2 regions of the Arthrobacter sp. 10T416 genome follow, and region 2 is predicted to be linked to the other one. Evidence: riboswitches for the same ligand, from Rfam matches in the RefSeq annotation. Region 2 holds a riboswitch; the other holds the start of a gene.
What was found. Region 2 has a riboswitch for glycine ahead of gcvP (aminomethyl-transferring glycine dehydrogenase). Riboswitches for the same ligand answer to the same signal wherever they lie in the genome.
Positions count from the first base shown of each region.

Region 1: it holds a riboswitch for glycine, as region 2 does, so the genes downstream of both, cycA (D-serine/D-alanine/glycine transporter) here and gcvP (aminomethyl-transferring glycine dehydrogenase) in region 2, are expected to answer to the same signal.

Region 1 is NZ_JBFTHI010000001.1:515,207-524,202, forward strand. It holds gene AC1DBE_RS02335 (methylenetetrahydrofolate reductase) at 1-379, opposite strand, end outside; gene purU (formyltetrahydrofolate deformylase) at 414-1,325, opposite strand; gene cycA (D-serine/D-alanine/glycine transporter) at 1,322-2,791, opposite strand; glycine riboswitch at 2,945-3,042, opposite strand; gene AC1DBE_RS02350 (DinB family protein) at 3,354-3,857, shown strand; gene AC1DBE_RS02355 (lipoate--protein ligase family protein) at 3,871-4,620, opposite strand; gene AC1DBE_RS02360 (DUF2177 family protein) at 4,637-5,020, shown strand; gene AC1DBE_RS02365 (thioesterase family protein) at 5,040-5,843, opposite strand; gene AC1DBE_RS02370 (endonuclease/exonuclease/phosphatase family protein) at 5,968-6,675, shown strand; gene AC1DBE_RS02375 (alkaline phosphatase family protein) at 6,768-8,033, shown strand; gene AC1DBE_RS02380 (alkaline phosphatase family protein) at 8,030-8,996, shown strand, end outside.
Region 2 is NZ_JBFTHI010000004.1:14,794-23,789, reverse strand. It holds gene glyA (serine hydroxymethyltransferase) at 1-957, opposite strand, end outside; gene gcvH (glycine cleavage system protein GcvH) at 972-1,358, opposite strand; gene gcvT (glycine cleavage system aminomethyltransferase GcvT) at 1,762-2,895, opposite strand; gene gcvP (aminomethyl-transferring glycine dehydrogenase) at 2,908-5,820, opposite strand; glycine riboswitch at 5,860-5,974, opposite strand; glycine riboswitch at 5,976-6,074, opposite strand; gene AC1DBE_RS06510 (TetR/AcrR family transcriptional regulator) at 6,184-6,723, opposite strand; gene AC1DBE_RS06505 (MFS transporter) at 6,790-8,370, shown strand; gene AC1DBE_RS06500 (Dps family protein) at 8,458-8,940, opposite strand.

The sequences.
Region 1 (8,996 bases), on a different contig from region 2:
TGTTCTGGTACGGGCCGGCCGGCTGCGCGGCATCACCGCCGACGGCAAAAACCTCGGTAATCCCCGCGGTCCGGCACTCGGTGAGGATGCCGGCCAATTGCGCCCGGCTTTCAAGGCTCCTCGCCGCCAGATGCGGGACCACGCTGTAGCCGAGCCCGCGCAGCTGGACGGCTGTTTCCAGGGTGGGTTGGACACCGTGATGGGGAAGGCAGGTCACGGTCAGCGCCGCCCCCGGCGCAAGTCCGGCCTGGACTCTGGTGACGATGCCGGAGGTGGGAATGATTTCCAGCCGCGCCGGCAGTGTGGTGTCTGCCGGGGCGCAATCCGGCTGGGCGGACGGGGCATGGGACGCGGTTGACAGAGGAAGGTGGGTCTTCACAGGGAACTCCAGAATTTGGGCAGGCGGGCGCGGGTCAGCGCAGGATGACGGTGCGGTTCCCTGAGAGGATGATGCGCCCCTCGGAGTGCCAGCGGACGGCGTTCGTCAGGGCCTTGCATTCGGCGTCCCGGCCCACGGCGACGAGGTCCTCCGGGGTATAGGTGTGGTCCACCTCGATGACCTGCTGGGCGATGATCGGCCCCTCATCCAGTTCCGAGTTCACGTAGTGCGCCGTGGCCCCGACAGTCTTGACGCCGCGGGCGTAAGCCTGGTGGTAGGGCTTGGCTCCTTTGAAGCTCGGCAGGAAGGAGTGGTGGATGTTGATGGCCCTGCCGGCGAGCCTGGCCGTGAGGTTGTCGCTGAGGACCTGCATGTACCGGGCGAGGACCACAAGTTCCACGTTGTACGCCTCCACCAGGTCCAGGAGCGTTGCTTCCGCCTCCGGCTTGGTCGCGGGGCTGACGGGCACGTGGTGGAAGGGGATCCCGTGCCAGGTGACCAGGCCCTCGTGGTCCGGGTGGTTGGACACGACGGCGACAATCTCGACCGGGAGTTCACCGATTCTGGCGCGGAAGAGAAGATCGTTCAGGCAGTGCCCGTATTTGGAGACCATAACGAGGATCCGTTGCTTCCGGCCGTGGCGTTCCAGCCGCCAGGTCATCGCCCACTCGGCGGCGACCGGCGCGAAATCCTGCCGGAGCTCCTCGACGTCCGCCGCGGTGCCGGTTGAGACGAAGTGCACGCGCATAAAGAAGTGCTCCACGAGCCGGTCGCCGAACTGCTTGATGTCCACAATGTTGCAGCCGTGGTCCAGCAGGAATTTGGACACCGCGTTGATGATGCCGGGTGATTCGGCGCAGTCGAGGGTGAGGACGAACTCGGCGCCGGGCTCCTCCCGCTGTACAGCTGCGGGGCCGCCGGACTGTGGGGTTGCTGCGGTGCTCACAGGCTATCCACCTTCCGGGAACCGGCAGCTTCATCCTGCTCGGACTGGAGTTCGGCCTTGAAGGCCTCGTAACGGGCCAGGTGCACCGGACGGCGGCGCAGGACCAGCCATGCGGCGCCGAGGATGATGAACCAGACCGGCGTCACCAGCAGGGCCGACAGCGTGTCCGGCTGCGTGGTCAGCGTCCAGAGCACGAAGGCGAAGAAGGCGAAGACGACCCAGACCATGGGCACGCCGCCGGGCATCTTGAACTTCGAGGCATCGTGCAGCTGCGGGCGGCGCCTGCGGAAGGCCAGGTAGCTGGCCAGGATGATGGACCACACGAAGACGAAGCAGACGGCGGAGACGGTTGTAACCATTTCGAAGGCCTTGCCGATGTTCTCCCCCGCGTACATCAGCACGACGCCGGAGAGCAGCAGCACGCACGAAAGGAACAAGGCGTTCTGCGGAACCTTGCGGCGGGACAGCGCTGCGAAGCGGGCGGGGGCGTCACCTTCCTGGGCGAGGCCGTAGACCATGCGGGAGGTGGAGTAAATCCCGGAGTTGGCCGAGGACATGGCCGAGGTCAGGACCACCAGGTTGACCACGGTGGCGGCGGCGCCGAGGCCGGCCAGGGAGAACATGGCGATGAACGGGCTGTGTCCGGCGGCGAACTGGGTCCACGGCGTGACCGACATCAGGATGATAAGTGCGCCGACGTAGAACAGCAGGACACGGATCGGAATGGAGTTGATGGCCCGCGGCAGGTTTTTCTCGGGGTCCTTGGCCTCGGCTGCGGTGGTGCCGACCAGTTCGATGCCGACGAAGGCGAAGACGGCGATCTGGAAGCCGGCCACAAAGCCCATGAACTCGTTCGGGAAGAAGCCGCCGTGGCTCCAGAGGTTACTGAAAGTCGCGGGTCCGGCGTCGGAGCTGAACCCGCTGAAGATCATAAACAGGCCCACAACAATCAACGCCGCGATCGCGACGATCTTGATCAGCGCGAACCAGAATTCGGTCTCGCCGAAGGCCTTGACGGTGGTCAGGTTCAGCAGCAGCAGGATCGCGATGGTGACCAGGCCCGGAATCCAGAGGGGCAGGCCGGGCCAGAGTTCCTGGGAGTACCCGGCAATGGCAATAACGTCGGCAATGCCGGTGATCACCCAGCAGAACCAGTACGTCCACCCGGTGAAGAAGCCCGCCCACGGGCCCAGCAGATCGGCGGCGAAATCGCTGAAGGACTTGTAGTGCAGGTTGGAGAGCAACAGTTCGCCCATGGCCCGCATGACGAAGAACAGCATGAAGCCGATGATCATGTAGACGAAAATGACCGAGGGGCCGGCCGCGGAGATGGTCTTGCCCGAGCCCATAAACAGGCCCGTGCCGATGGCGCCGCCGATCGCGATGAGCTGGATGTGCCGGTTGCTGAGCTGCCGCTCGAGGTGGGGAGCTTCAACCATGGTGGAAGGTGGTCGCTGAATCGTCATAAGGAACTCCATCGTTCAAGTGGCTGGTGCCACGATGATTCGGGTTCCTCCCCGCTCTGTCTTGGACCTGAGAGTTTCCGCGTACCTGCCCCCGCAGGAACCGCTTGCACCGTCGGTGAGCCGGGAAATGATCCGGCTGCTTTCCAGAGTTGCCTCGCCGCGGCGGTACGTGGGCCTGAGAGATTCCTGGGGAGGATTTGCTCCTACGGCGCCTGCTGCATGTACCGGCAGGACTCTCCCGCCGCAGATCATAGGCTTGTTTACTTATAGGGGGTGGCGCGGCGCTGCGGAGGGTGGCTCCGGGCAAGAACGCGTCGTCATGGTTGCCGTGCCCTGGCTCGGGCCGGTAACCGCCAAACATGATCGCCGGGACCTCCTCGGAAGGATTGTCCGGCGGATTCAGTGTGGGATGGATCACGCCGGAAAGTCAAACCGCCGGATTTGTGACGCAGCCCGCGTTCTGGCGCTACCCGCCGGTAGGTCCTCCGGGCGGATAGCACCGGCCGGGCCGGAGGGGCCGCAGGGGCCGGTGCCGGGCCGGGTGCTATTAGGATGTGGCCCTATGAGCCATCACCCCAGCACGGAGCCCGGTATTTTCGCCGCGGATCTGCGGACGCAGTTCGACGCATTCCTCGACGAACACCGGGCCGCGCTGCACGATTGCCTGGACGGAATGACCGAACAGGAGGCCCGCGCGTCCCTGGTCACCTCCCGCACCACGCTGCTGGGGCTGGTCAAGCACGCCACGTTCGTGGAGAAGGTCTGGTTCGACGAGGCCATCACCCGCCGCAGCCGGCAGGACATCGGTATTCCGGCCACCCCGGACGAGTCCTTCATCCTGGCTCCCGATGACTCGATCGCCGGCGTCCAGGCCGCGTACCGGGAAGCCTGCGCCCAATCGCGTGAGCGCGCCGCACCTCTCGCCCTGGACCACCTGGTGACCGGAAACAGGCGCGGCCCGCTGCCGCTGCGGTGGGTTTACCTGCACCTGTTGCGGGAACTGGCCCAGCACTGCGGGCACGCCGATATCCTGCGCGAACAGCTCCTGGCCGCCCGCCCAGCGTGAGCCGTCTCGGCCGTTAGGGCAGCAGGGCGCCGAAGTCGCCGTCGTCGAGCGTGGCGTACCGGGCGTAGGCGGCCAGTACGGCTGCCTCCACGGCGGGCACGTCCAGGCCCGGGACCAGGTCATCGGCGGCGCCGGCGGTGGCCGGGTCCCAGTCAAGGCCCAGCGCGGCGTAACTCGCCTCGAGGACTGCCCTGATGGGCGCGGAGTTCTCCACGATGATCACGGAGCTGAACAGCCAGCCGCCGGCCACCACTCGCTGGGCGGTGCCGACCAGCTTGATGGGGTGCTCCGGGACCAGGGGATCCCGGCCGTGGACACTGAATTCGCCCGGGCAGTACTCCCCCGGAATCTCGCCGACAGCGGCCGCCACCCCGGCGTCGCGCAGGGCCTGCGCCAGCAGCTCGCCGAAGAGGGAGAACCGGCCTTTGGCCCCGGCAATCGCGTCAGCATGGGGCTCCAGGTGGTCGATCACCAGGGTGCCCTCGTGGTACGCGGCGGCCCTGCCCCCGGCCTTCCGGACCAGCGGTTCGAAACCAAGTTCCCGGCAGGCCAGGGTGGCGGCGTCAAAGCCGGGCAAGTGGGTGTCACGCTGGCCGAACGCCACCGTGGGGGCGGGCCGGTAGAGCCGCAGCAGGGGGACCAGGGACCCGGTCTTGACCCGCTGCAGAAGGGTCAGGGCGAAGTCGAGGTCCGCCGCCGGGCCGAGGGAGTGATCCTGCCGGAACACCGTCAGGTTCCGGGGTCCCGCCGCGGCCTGCTGCATGTTGTTATGCTCCCTTATGGTCATTCTGCAATTCCTGGTGGTAGCCGCCGCGTTCGCCGTCATCGACGCCGTCTGGCTCAAGTCGATGAACAAGTTCTACCGCCGGCACTTGGGCCACCTGATGTCGGACAAGCCCCATCTAGGGTACGCCGTGGTGTTCTACGTGCTGTACATCGCCGGGATCCTCTTCTTTGCCCTCCGGCCCGCGCTCGACGGCGGCAGCTGGCTGACGGCGCTGGGTTACGGCGCCGCGCTGGGCGGCTTCGCCTATGCAACCTATGACCTCACCAACGCCGCCACCCTGAAAAACTGGCCGCTGGCGATCGTGGTCGCGGACATCCTCTGGGGCGCGTTCCTGACCGGCCTGGCCACCGTCGTCGGCTGGCTCGTTTTCCACTAGCCGGCGCCGCGGCCGCCGGTCAGCTCTTCCGCAGCGTCAGGATCTGTTCGGCTCGCCCGAACGGTCCCGTGAGGTCGTGCAGCACGGTGGAGGTCAGGCCGATGCCGTCCGTACCGAAGGAGACCTCGTTGTCCAGGCCAAGCCACTCGCCCTCGGGCCGCCGGTACATGTGGATCTGGAGGTCCAGGTTGGGGAACGCGTAGCTGCCCTTTCCCGGCGGAACCCGGGCGGCAATGCCGTTGGCCGTATCCACCAGTCCGATCAGCCGGGCGAGGTCGCTGCTGTCCGCCCGGTCGGTCAGCGGGTAGTCGGTGTGCAGCCAGACGGTTCCGGAACCGGCACGGTGCCCCTCGGCGATCCGCATGCTCAGGGAGGCGATGTACCCGCCGGGCCAGACCGTGGCGGCGTCGTACGGCTCGCAATTCTCCGGTGCCGGGATCCGCGGATCTTCAAACGCGGCGACAGCCGAGGTATCGGAGGTCACCATCCGCCAGGCCGTCGCCCGGATGGCCACGCGGCCGCCGGCAACCAACTCGGCCTGCAGCAGTTCGATGGTGCGGCCGGGGCGCAGCGTGGTGGTGGTGACCTCGAATTCGCCGCCGGGGATGAGGCCGAGGATCTCATAGCTGATGCGGGCCATGCGCATGTCATCGCGCGGCTCGTGCCGGGCCAGGCAGTCGGCCATAATGCCCGACGCCGGTGCCATGTGCTGTTCGTGCTCGTTCCAGGCGCCCTGGGCGTGGACGGTGGAGCGGAAACGCCCGCCGCCGAGCACCTCGTAGTAGAAATCGCCCTCGGCCAGCACCGGTAATTCAGCAGTCAACGTCGACCCTTTCGCAGCAACAATCAGAGAATCCCCACCACCCTATCGCCTCCTCCCCCGGCCGGACTGGGTAGACTCGGGATCAGGCTTACCCCGACTATCGTGCGAAGAGGTGCTCCCCCTGATCCGAGTAATCAGCTACAACCTCCGGAAACACAAGGCCAGCGGCGAACTGGAAGCCCTGGCCAGCGGCTATGCAATCGATGCGCTCTGCCTCCAGGAGTGCGACACCGAAGACCTGCCGGACAGCATCGGCGACCTTCAGCTGGCGGACGCCACGCGAGGCAACCGGCTGGGCCTGGCCATCTACTACCGCCAGGACCGTTTCACCGCCTACGAGACCAAGACCTTCGCGCTGAAGAAATCCCTGCACGACCGGGTCCTGGCACCAGCACACGAACGGCTGATCGGCACCCGGGTGGTGGACAACCAAACAGACCATGACCTGGTGATCGCCTCCTTCCACGCCGCGCCGCTTACGGCCTCGAACTCCCTGCGCCGGAACCAGATCCACGCCGCGCACGGGGAACTGCTGAGCATGGGCGGCGGGCCGATGACGCTGATGGTGGGCGACTTCAACTATCCGTTCTTCACCAAGTACCTGACGGAGCAGATGAAGGACGCGGGCTACGAACTCTCGCTCAGCGACCGGAGGACCTACACCCGGTACAAGGTGTTCAAGGGCCACTTTGATTTCGCCACGTCCCAGGGCCTGATGATTGACAACGTCGAAACGCTGCCCCGCGGCGCCTCCGACCACCTGCCCATCCTCATCACGGCGGAGTACGGGCAGGACGCCAAGGGCGCCACCGGGGTGAGCGGCGCGGCCTGAGCCACTCGGGCTGCTAAACACCCGGTTAACTGTTCATGAACGGGCCAACAAACGGCCCGGACCCGTGATCTTTTCGTGATCTACTTTTGGGCGTGAACTTAACTCGACGTCACTTTATGACCGCCGCCCGGACCGTCGCGGCCACCGCCCTCGCCACCGGGGGCGCGGCCCGTGCGGCCCAGACGGCAGCGGCCCTGCCGACGCCGGCAGGCTCCGGAATCGAGCACATCATCGTGGTGATGATGGAGAACCGCTCCTTTGACCACTTCCTGGGCTGGATGCCCGGCGCGGACGGCAAACAGTCCGGGCTCAGCTTCACGGACCGCTACGGGATCCCGCATGCGACCCATCACCTGACGGACTTCCAGGGCTGCGGCCATCCTGACCCGGACCACTCCTACGAGGGCGGCCGGATCCAGTACAACGGCGGCAAGAACAACGGCTGGCTCCTGGCCGGCGAGAACGACGAGTTCGCCGTCGGCTACTACGACGCCGCCGACCTCGACTTCTGGCGGCAGGCCGGCCCGGACTGGACCGTCTGCGACCGGTACTTCGCGGCGACCATGGCCGAGACCTATCCCAACCGCTTCTACCAGCACTCCGCGGCCACGGACCGGATCCATAACTCGACCGTCACGTCCACCCTGCCCACCATCTGGGACCGGCTGGCCGCCGCCGGCGTCGCCGGCAAGTACTACTACGGCGACATCCCCTTCACCGCGCTGTGGGGCACCAAGTACCAGGGCATCTCACACCACTACTCGGAGTTCCTCACGGACTGCTCGGCGGGGACGCTGCCGGCGGTGTCGTTCGTCGACCCGCGGTTCACCGACGAGGGCTCCGGCACCTCGGGTGATGACCACCCCCACGCGGACATCCGCTCCGGCGAGACGTTCCTCGCCGAGGTCTACAACGCTGTCACCAGCGGACCGGGCTGGGCCAACACTCTGCTGATGGTCAACTACGACGAGTGGGGTGGCTTCTTCGACCACGTCGCACCGGCCGCCGCCCCCGACACCAGCGCCGCCACCGCGCTGCGCGGCTTCCGGGTCCCCTCCGTGGTGATCTCCCCGCGTGCCCGGCGCCGGTACGTGGCGCACGACGTCTACGACCACAGCTCGGTCCTCAAGGCGATCGAATGGCGCTGGAACCTGCCCCCGCTGACCCCGCGCGACACCGCGGCCCGCAACATCGCCGAAGTCCTGGACTTCGGGACACCGCCCAACCTCGCCGCCCCCAAGTACCTCGTGCCGCCCTTCGCCGCCGGGCCGGCCTGCACTCCCGTAGGACCGCCGGCGGCCGAGGAATGGTCCGGCCTGAAACAGAAAGCCCTCGCCGACGGATGGAAGCTCCCGTGAACACCACCACCGCACCGCCCGCCACCGCGCAGCCCCGCGGCCGCAGCCGCCGCTACCTCCGGAGGGCCGCTGCGGCCGCGCTGGTGCTGCTCGGCGCCGCGGCACTCAGCTACGGGCCCCCGTCCGCGACGGCAGGCACACCGGCAAACGCCGCGGCTCCCGCAACGGCCGCCGCAGGCAGTTACCTGCCCGGCGCCAAGCACGTCTTTGTGATCAACCTGGAAAACAAGGGGTATGACGAAACATGGGGACCGGCGTCGGCCGCGCCCTACCTTTCGCAGACGCTCCGGAGCCAGGGTGTGCTGTTGAACCAGTACTTCGGCACGGCCCACAACTCGCAGCCCAACTACGTGGCCCAGATTTCCGGGCAGGGCCCAAACCCCCAGATGCAGGCCGACTGCCAGAGCTACACGCCGTTCACCGGCACCGGCACGGCCAGCCCCGGCCAGGCCGTGGGTGACGGGTGCGTCTTCCCGCCCAGCGTGCCCACGGTCGCCGGCCAGCTGAAGGCCGCCGGCAAGACGTGGAAGGGATACATGGAGGACATGGGAACCCCGTGCCGGCACCCCGCCCTGGGCGCCGTTGACGACACCCAGAAAGCCAAAGTCGGGGACCAGTACGCGGCCCGCCGCAACCCCTTCGTCTACTTCGCCGGGATCACGGGCCCGCCCGATTGCGCTGCCAACGACGTCGACCTCACATCCCTGAAAACGGACCTCGCCTCCGCCGCCTCCACCCCAAACCTGTCCATGATCACCCCCAACCTCTGCCACGACGGCCACGACTCCCCCTGCGTCGATGGACAGCCGGGCGGCCTGGCCAGCGCCGACGCGTGGCTCAAGCAGTGGGTGCCCGCCATCACCTCCTCCCCCGCGTTCAAACAGGACGGGGTCCTGGTGATCACCTTCGACGAATCGGACGGACCGCAGAGTGACGCCAGTGCGTGCTGCGGCGAGGGCCCGG
Region 2 (8,996 bases):
GGCGGTGACGTCCGGCTGGACCAGGCGCTCGGCGAGGATCCGGGCGCCGGCGAGGACACGTCCCTGGCGTTCTTTGAACTCCTCGGACGCGGCGATCTTGAACGCCACAGCCTTGCCCGCGATGACGTGCTCAAGCGGGCCGCCCTGCTGGCCGGGGAACACCGCGGAGTTGATCTTCTTGGCGATGTCGGCGTCGTTGCTCAGGATGATCCCGCCGCGCGGACCGGCGAGGGTCTTGTGCGTGGTGGAGGTGGTGACGTGGGCGTGCGGGACCGGCGAGGGGTGCAGCCCGGCCGCGACCAGCCCGGCAAAGTGCGCCATGTCCACCATCAGGTACGCGCCCACCGAATCGGCGATCCGGCGGAACTCCGCGAAGTCCAGCTGCCGGGCGTACGCGGACCAGCCGGCCACGATCAGCTGCGGCTTGTGCTCCTGGGCCAGGCGCTCCACCTCGGCCATGTCGATCCGGTGGTCGTCCTCCCGCACCTGGTACGGGATCACGTTGTAGAGCCGGCCGGAGAAGTTGATCTTCATGCCGTGCGTCAGGTGCCCGCCGTGGGCCAGGTTCAGGCCCATGATCGTGTCACCGGGACGGATCAGGGCGTGCATCACGGATGCGTTGGCCTGCGCGCCGGAGTGCGGCTGGACGTTCGCGAATTCGGCACCGAACAGGGCCTTGACCCGGTCGATCGCCAGCTGTTCGATGACGTCGACGTGCTCGCAGCCGCCGTAGTAACGCTTGCCCGGGTACCCCTCGGCGTACTTGTTGGTCAGCACCGACCCCTGCGCCTGCATAACGGCGGCCGCGGTGTGGTTCTCCGAGGCGATCATTTCGAGGCCGTCGCGCTGGCGGGTGAGTTCGGCATCGATCGTCGCCGCGATCTCCGGGTCCAGGGCGGACAGGTCCGCGTCCAGCGACGGCGAGACGACCTGCTCGAACGCTACGGTGCCGGCCATCGCGGAGGCGCCGCTCACAGCTCGCCGCCGTTCTTGGATGCGTACTCCTGTGCGGACAGCAGCGGGCCTTCGGACTCCACGGCTACCTTGAACAGCCAGCCCGCACCGTACGGATCACTGTTCATCAGCGCGGGATCAGCGACGACGGCGTCGTTGATCTCGAGCACTTCGCCCGTGACGGGTGCGTACAGGTCGGACACGGACTTGGTCGACTCGACCTCGCCGCAGGTCTCGCCGGCGGTCACCGCGGAACCAACCTCGGGCAGGTCAACGTAGACGATGTCGCCGAGGGCGTCAGTGGCGACGGCGGAGATGCCGATGGACACGGTGTTCGATCCCGCGTCCCGGGCAACCCACTCGTGCTCGTCGGAGTACTGCAGTTCAGGGGCAACTTTTGCCATGGTTTTTTCCTTTGCGTTTGAAAGTCATGGGCCACGTTAGCTGTGGCCGGGTGGGGTGGCGGGGGAGGCGATTCCTCCGCATGCTCGCTCGTTCCTCGCTTAGACGCATGCTTCCGGAATCCCCTCCCCCGCCGCTATCCAGTTCCGTTTTCGGGGCCAACAGTTCTCCGGAAAGAACCAGTGGCCGTTCGTGTAGCACCTTGGAGTTCCAATGCACCCCCAATGGCGCTTGGAACGGAAGGGCGGCTGACCTTGAGGGGCTGGCTGGCCGCGGTTTTCGAAAGCGTGCGTCTAAGCGAGGGACGAGCGAGCACGCGTGAAAACCGGGGCCTGCCGGTCCCGGACTCGGGAACCGCTGCGGCCGGACGGTCCCGGAGCCAGCCTCGGCTCCGGGACCGGAGGGCTACTTCTGGCGCTTGTAGAACGGCAGTGCGACAACTTCGAACGGCTCGGCCTTGCCCCGGAGGTCGACGTCCAGGGCCGTGCCGGGCTCGGCCAGCTCGACGTCGACGTAGGCCATGGCCACCGGGTAGCCGAGGGTCGGCGAGGGCTGGCCCGAGGTCACTTCACCGACGACGGCGCCGTCCTTGAGGACCGGGTAGTGGCCGCGGCCGGCCCGGCGGCCCAGGCCCTTGAGCCCGACGAGCTTACGCCCGGTGGTGGACCCGGCGCCGGCTTCCTTCAATGCCGCCAGGGCTGCTTTGCCCACGAAGTCGCCTTCCTTGGAGAGCGCGACGACGGGTCCCAGGCCAGCGGAGTAAGGGTTGCCCTCGCGGGAAAGCTCGTTGCCGTAGAGCGGCATGCCGGCCTCCAGGCGCAGCGAGTCGCGGCATGCGAGCCCCGCCGGTGTCAACTCGCCGTCTTCGGCGATGGCGAGCAGCGCCTGCCAGAGGGCGGCGGCGTCGTCGTTCGGGACATAGATCTCGAAGCCGTCCTCGCCGGTGTACCCGGTGCGGGCCAGCAGCAGCTCCTGGCTCGTGCCGGCGACCATAAAGGGGACCTCGACGGCGGCGTAGTACTTCAGCTCCGTGACGAGCCCGTGCTGGGCGGCCGGGACCAGGCGGAGCAGGATTGCTTCGGCTTTGGGGCCCTGGACCGCGATGAGGGAGGTCTCGGCGGAGACGTCCTCTACCGTGACGTCGAAGTTGGCAGCCCGTTCGGCGAGCGCGGCGGCGACCACCTTGGCGTTGCCGGCGTTCGGGACGACGAGGAACTTCTCGTCGCCGCGGCGGTACGTGATGAGGTCATCGATGATGCCGCCGTCTTCCTGGCAGATCAGCGAGTATTTGGCCTTGCCCACGGCCATGGCGGAGAGTTTGCCGGCGAGGGCGTAGTCGAGGAACGCGGCGGCGTCCGGGCCGGTGACCCAGACTTCGCCCATGTGGGAGAGGTCGAACAGGCCCGCTGCGTTGCGGACGGCGTGGTGCTCGGCCAGTTCGGAGGTGTACTTCAGCGGCATCTGCCAGCCGCCGAAATCGGTGAAGGACGCGCCGGCCTTCTTGTGCTCTTCGTACAGAGCCGTGTAGTTCTCAGTCATCGGTGGCTGTCCTTAGTTGGCGGAGTCGGAGGTGGCGGAGTGGTCTGCGGTGTCCTCTTCGAAGGCTTCGAGGGGAGGGCAGGAGCAGATGAGGTTACGGTCGCCGGCAGCGCCGTCGATCCGGCCGACCGGCGGGAAGTACTTGTCCTGGCGGAGGGTGTGGACCGGGAACACGGCCTGCTCGCGCGGGTAGGCCCGGTCCCAGTCGGTGGACACGGCGGCCGCGGCGGTGTGGGGTGCGTTGCGCAGCGGGCTGTGCTCGACGGTGAATTCGCCGTGGGCCACCTGGTCGATTTCCTTGCGGATGGTGATCATGGCCGTGATGAACCGGTCGATCTCGCCCAGGTCCTCGGATTCGGTGGGCTCCACCATCAGGGTGCCGGCCACCGGGAACGCCAGGGTGGGGGCGTGGAAACCGTAGTCGATCAGGCGCTTGGCGACGTCCTCGGCGGTCACGCCGGTCTTGGCCGTGAGTTCGCGCAGGTCCAGGATGCACTCGTGCGCCACCAGGCCGCCCTCACCGGTGTAGAGCACCGGGAAGAACTCGTTGAGCCGGGTCGCGATGTAGTTCGCGGCGAGCAGGGCGGACTTGGTGGCCTCGGTCAGGCCGGCACCGCCCATGAGCTTCACGTAGGCCCAGGAGATCGGCAGCACGCCGGCCGATCCGTAGCGGGATGCGGAGATCGGGGTGCCGTCGGCGCCGTTGGCGGGATCCGCGGCGTTGCCCGGCATGAACGGTGCCAGGTGGGCCTTGGCTGCGACCGGGCCGACGCCGGGTCCGCCGCCGCCGTGCGGGATGCAGAAGGTCTTGTGCAGGTTCAGGTGCGAGACGTCGCCGCCGAACTGGCCCGGCTGCGCGAGGCCGACCAGGGCGTTCAGGTTGGCGCCGTCGATGTAGACCTGGCCGCCGGCAGCGTGGATGGCGTCGCAGACTTCGCGGACGTCGGCGTCGTAGACCCCGTGGGTGGAGGGGTAGGTGATCATGATGCAGGACAGCGCGTCGCGGTGCTGTTCGATCTTGGCGGTCAGGTCGGCGTGGTCGATCGTACCGTCGGAGGCCGTGGCCACCACTACGACCTTCATGCCTGCCAGGACCGCGGAGGCGGCGTTGGTGCCGTGCGCCGAGGCCGGGATGAGGCAGACGGTGCGCTGGGCGTCGCCGCGGGAGAGGTGGTAGCCGCGGATCGCGAGGAGCCCGGCGAGTTCGCCCTGGGAGCCGGCGTTGGGCTGGATGGAGACCTGGTCGTAGCCGGTGATCTCGGTCAGCTGTGCCTCGAGGTCCTCGATCAGTTCGCGCCAGCCGGCGGTCTGGGACTCCGGGGCGAACGGGTGGATGGAGGCGAACTCCGGCCAGGAGACGGCTTCCATCTCGGCGGTCGCGTTCAGCTTCATGGTGCATGAGCCCAGCGGGATCATGGTGCGGTCCAGGGCCAGGTCCCGGTCCGAGAGGCGCCGGATGTAGCGCAGCAGCTGGGTTTCGGAGCGGTGGGTGTTGAACACCGGGTGCTGCAGGTAGTCCGAGGTCCGTTCGACGGCGGAGTCCAGGGCGAAGCCTGCGGCATCCTCTGAATTCTTGTCTACGACAGTCGCGCCGAAGGCGGCGACGACGTCGGCGACGATCGCCGGCGTCGTGGCTTCGTCAGCAGAGATACCGACGGTGTCGGCGTCGATGGCGCGCAGGTTGATGCCCTTGGCGTCGGCGGCGGCGATGATTCCGGCGGCGTTGCCCGGCACGGACACGGTGACGGTGTCGAAGAAGGAGGTGTGCAGCACGTCCAGGCCGGCAGCCTGGAGCGAGGCGGCGATGGTCTTGGCGTGGCCGTGGGTGGTCTCGGCGATGGCCTTGAGCCCGTCGGGGCCGTGGTAGACGGCGTAGAAGGACGCGACGATGGCCAGCAGCGCCTGGGCGGTGCAGATGTTGGACGTGGCCTTCTCGCGGCGGATGTGCTGCTCGCGGGTCTGCAGCGCCAGCCGGTAGGCGGGGATGCCGGCGTTGTCCTTGGAGACGCCAACCAGGCGGCCGGGCATGGAGCGCTCCAGGCCCTTCTGGACGGCCATGTAAGCCGCGTGCGGGCCGCCGAAGAACAGCGGCACACCGAGGCGCTGCGCGGAGCCGACGGCGATGTCGGCCCCCTGCTCGCCGGGAGGGGTGATCAGGGTCAGGGACAGCAGGTCCGCGGCCACGGTGACGAGGGCGCCGCGTTCCTTGGCCTCGGCAATGACGGCGGTGTGGTCGAAGACGCGGCCGGAGACGCCCGGCTGCTGCAGCACGACGCCGTTGATAACGCCCTTGGGCAGGCCCTTGGACAGATCGGCGACCTCAACTTCGAAGCCGAGGGCCTCGGCGCGGCCCTTGACGATCGCGATGGTCTGCGGGAGGCAGTCGGCGTCGAGGACGGTCTTGCCGTCGTGGGCGGCCTTGTTCTTGTTGGCCCGGCGCATCATCAGGACGGCTTCGGCAACGGCGGTGGCTTCGTCCAGGAGCGAGGCGTTGGCGATCGGCAGGCCCACGAGGTCCTGGACCATGGTCTGGAAGTTCAGCAGCGCCTCGAGCCGGCCCTGGGAGATTTCCGGCTGGTAGGGCGTGTAGGCGGTGTACCAGGCCGGGGCCTCGAGGATGTTCCGGCGGATGACGGCCGGGGTGACGGTGTCGAAGTAGCCCTGGCCGATCATCTGGACGGCGGTCTTGTTCTTCGAGGCCAGCGTGCGCAGCTCGGCGAGGACTTCCACTTCGCTGAGCGCTACGCCCAGCGCCAGGTCAGAATCCTGCCGGATGTCCTTCGGTACGGCGGTGTCCACAAGGTCGTTGACGGTGTCGTAGCCGACTGCCTTGAGCATGGCGGCGACGTCGGCCTGGCGGCGGGCGCCAATATGCCGGTCAACGAAGGACGTGGAGGCTGAGGTAACAGTCACTAGGAACTCCATAACTAAGGCGGCGCACGGTACGCCACATTGATTCGGGTTCCTCCCCGCTCTGTATTGGACCTGAGAGTTTCCGCGCAGCCGCTATGCGGGGCTCCGCTTGCACCGTCGGTGAGCACGTCGCGTCAGATAACGCACGTGCTACTTTCCAGAGTTGCCTTGCCGCGGCGGTACATGGGCCTGAGAGATTCCTGGGGAGGATTTGCTCCTACGGCGCCTGCTTGTACCTACTTGCAGAACTCTCCCGCCGCAGATCAAAGGCATATTCAATTGCTCGTGACCATAGTCACAGACTTATTGTCCTACGCCGGGGGCAAGGTCCGCAAACCAGTGACGCCGGAGCCGCGACATATACGGCCCCGCCCGTCAGCCGCGCAGCCGTTCGACGGCGGCCAGCAGGCTTTCGACGTCGCCCGCCATTTCCGTCGGCGCCCCGCCCGGTCCCCGGGCGAGCATCGCATTGAAGTACAGCCCGTCCCCCAGATAGAGAACGGGCTTGGCCATCGCGGGGCCGACGTCCGCCGCGAGGAGGGCCAGCCAGCTCGCCTGCACGCCTGCCATCCGTTGCAGGGTCTCGGCGTGTGCCACTTCGGCCAGCCGGGTGGCGGCCACAAAGACCCGGTCCAGTGGGGTGTCGGCCCACACCGAGGACTTGATGAAGTACGCGGCGGCCCCTTCGGGCGCAGCGGCCATGGCGGCGAGGTCGTCGGCGAGGAGCCGGTCCAGGCGCTCCAGCAGCACCGTGATCATGGCGTCCTTGGTGGGGAAATGGTACAGCAGACCGCCCTTGGAGACGCCGGCCAGCCTGGCTACCGCGTCGAGGGTGGCGGCCCGCTCCCCCTCGGTGATGAGCAGGGACTCGAAGGCGTCGAGGACGGCTTCACGGGCGACGGGTTTTCTGGCCATGGCTCCCATCATGCCCGGCGCACCGCCAATTTCTTAACTGTACCGTCCAGACGGTACAGTTATTCGATGACCGTCTCCTACCGCCCGTCGACCTCCGGTACCACCCGCGGCACCACCTCCGCTCCGCGCCCGGCGTGGCGCGACTGGCTGGCCCTGGCCCTGCTGATGTTTCCGGTGCTGCTCGTTGCCGTGGATAACACCGCCCTCACGTTCGCGCTGCCGGCGATCGCGCGCAGCCTGGACGCCTCCGGAGTGGAACTGCTGTGGATCGTCGACACATACCCCCTGGTCCTGGCCGGCCTGCTGGTCGCGATGGGTAGCCTGGGCGACCGGATTGGCCGCCGGCGGCTGCTGTTCATCGGCAGCGCCGGTTTCGCGGCAGTCTCCGCGGTGACAGCCTTCGCGCCCGCCGCTGAGTGGCTGATCGCAGGGCGGGCGGGGCTCGGCTTCTTCGGCGCCATGCTGATGCCGTCCACGCTGTCCCTGATCCGCAACATCTTCCCCGAACCCAACCGCCGGCGGCTGGCCGTGGCGGTCTGGGCCGCGGGGTTCTCCGGTGGCGCCGCGTTGGGGCCCATCTTCGGAGGGTGGCTCGTGGAACACCTCTGGTGGGGAGCGGTCCTGCTGGTCGCGGTGCCCATCATCCTGCCCCTGCTGGTCCTCGGCCCTGCCCTGATCCCGGAATCCCGGGACCCGAACCCCGGCCGGGTGGATCTGCCGAGCATCGCCTTGTCCATGCTCGCCATGGCCCCGGCGGTCTACGGCATCAAAATCCTGGCCACCGAGGGCATGGCAGCGGGACCGCTCGCCGCCCTTGGCGACGGCCTGCTGATGGGGTACGCCTTCGTCCGCCGCCAGCGCCGGCTGGCAGCGGACGAGTCCGGCACTCCCCTGCTGGATCTGAGCCTCTTCGGCAACCCCGTGTTCAGCACCGCCATTACGGCCAACGTGCTGGCGCTGTTTTCCTACAACGGTTTTATCCTGTTCCTCGCCCAGCACCTGCAACTGCTGGAGGGGCAGTCGCCGTCCGAGTCCGGGATGGCCATGATCCCCGCACTGGTCGCCACTGTGGTGGCCGGGCTGCTGGTGGTGCCCCTGGTCCGCAAGGTCCGGCCCGGCTTTGTGGTGGCCGGCGGCCTGGTCCTGAGCGCCACGGGCTACGGTCTGGTGGCCCTGGGCGACCACAGCGCCGGTCCCGGCATCCTGCTGGCGGCCCTGCTGGTGCTCTGCCTGGGCGTCGGAGCCGCCGAAACCATTTCCAACGACCTGATCCTGGGGTCCGTGCCGGCAGCCAAATCCGGGGCCGCGGCCGCCATTTCCGAGACCGGGTACGAGGTTGGCTCACTGCTCGGCACGGCCGTCCTTGGCTCCATCCTGACGGCGTCGTACCAGCACAACCTGCGACTGCCGGCCGGCACTGCGGGGACGGCGCCGGCGGAGGCCACCGCGCGGGCCGGCGAGACCCTGGCCGGGGCTACGGAGCTGGCCCAGACCCTCCCCGGACCCGCGGCCGAGGCCGTGATGACTGCCGCGCGGGCGGCATTCGACTCCGGCGTCCACGTCACGGCCGCCATCGCCCTGGCACTGATGGCCGGCGCGGCAGTGCTGGCCGCCGTCGTGCTCCGGAGGGTGCCGACGGCGGCCTAGCGGCCGCCGCCGTGCGCCCGGCGCTAAACGCCAGCGTCCGACGCCGGGAAACCCGGCGCCGGACGCTGCATGGGCGTAGGGCCCGAACTACTTCTTGGAGTCGGGGGTGGTGACGCTGGCGGTGGCGCGCATCGTCTCGGCGTTCACCATCCAGGCGTACTGCTCGAACTTGGCAATGAACTCGTGCAGCAGGTCCGCGGTGGTGGGGTCTTCCTCGTCGACCTCGTCGTGGACCTTGCGCATGGTGCCAACGGCGGCCTCGAGCGCGGCAACGATCTTGTCGATGGCGTCCTTGGTGTTGATCAGGCCGGTGGGGAATTCGGCGAGCGCGGTGGTCTTGGACACCGTGGAGCTGCGGCCGTCCGGGAGGGCGTGGAGGGCGCGCATACGCTCGGCAAGGTCGTCAGCGAAGCCGCGGGCGGCCTCAATGATTTCATCCAGCTGCAGGTGAAGGTCGCGGAAGTTCGTCCCCACGATGTTCCAGTGGGCCTGTTTGCCCTGGACGTGGAGTTCGATGAGGTCCACGAGAACGGCCTGCAGGTTGCTCGTCAGGGTCGGTGTTGCTTTCATGCATCCTCCTTGATTGGAACGGCTGGTACGGCGTTATGCCTCAGACGCTACTCCAG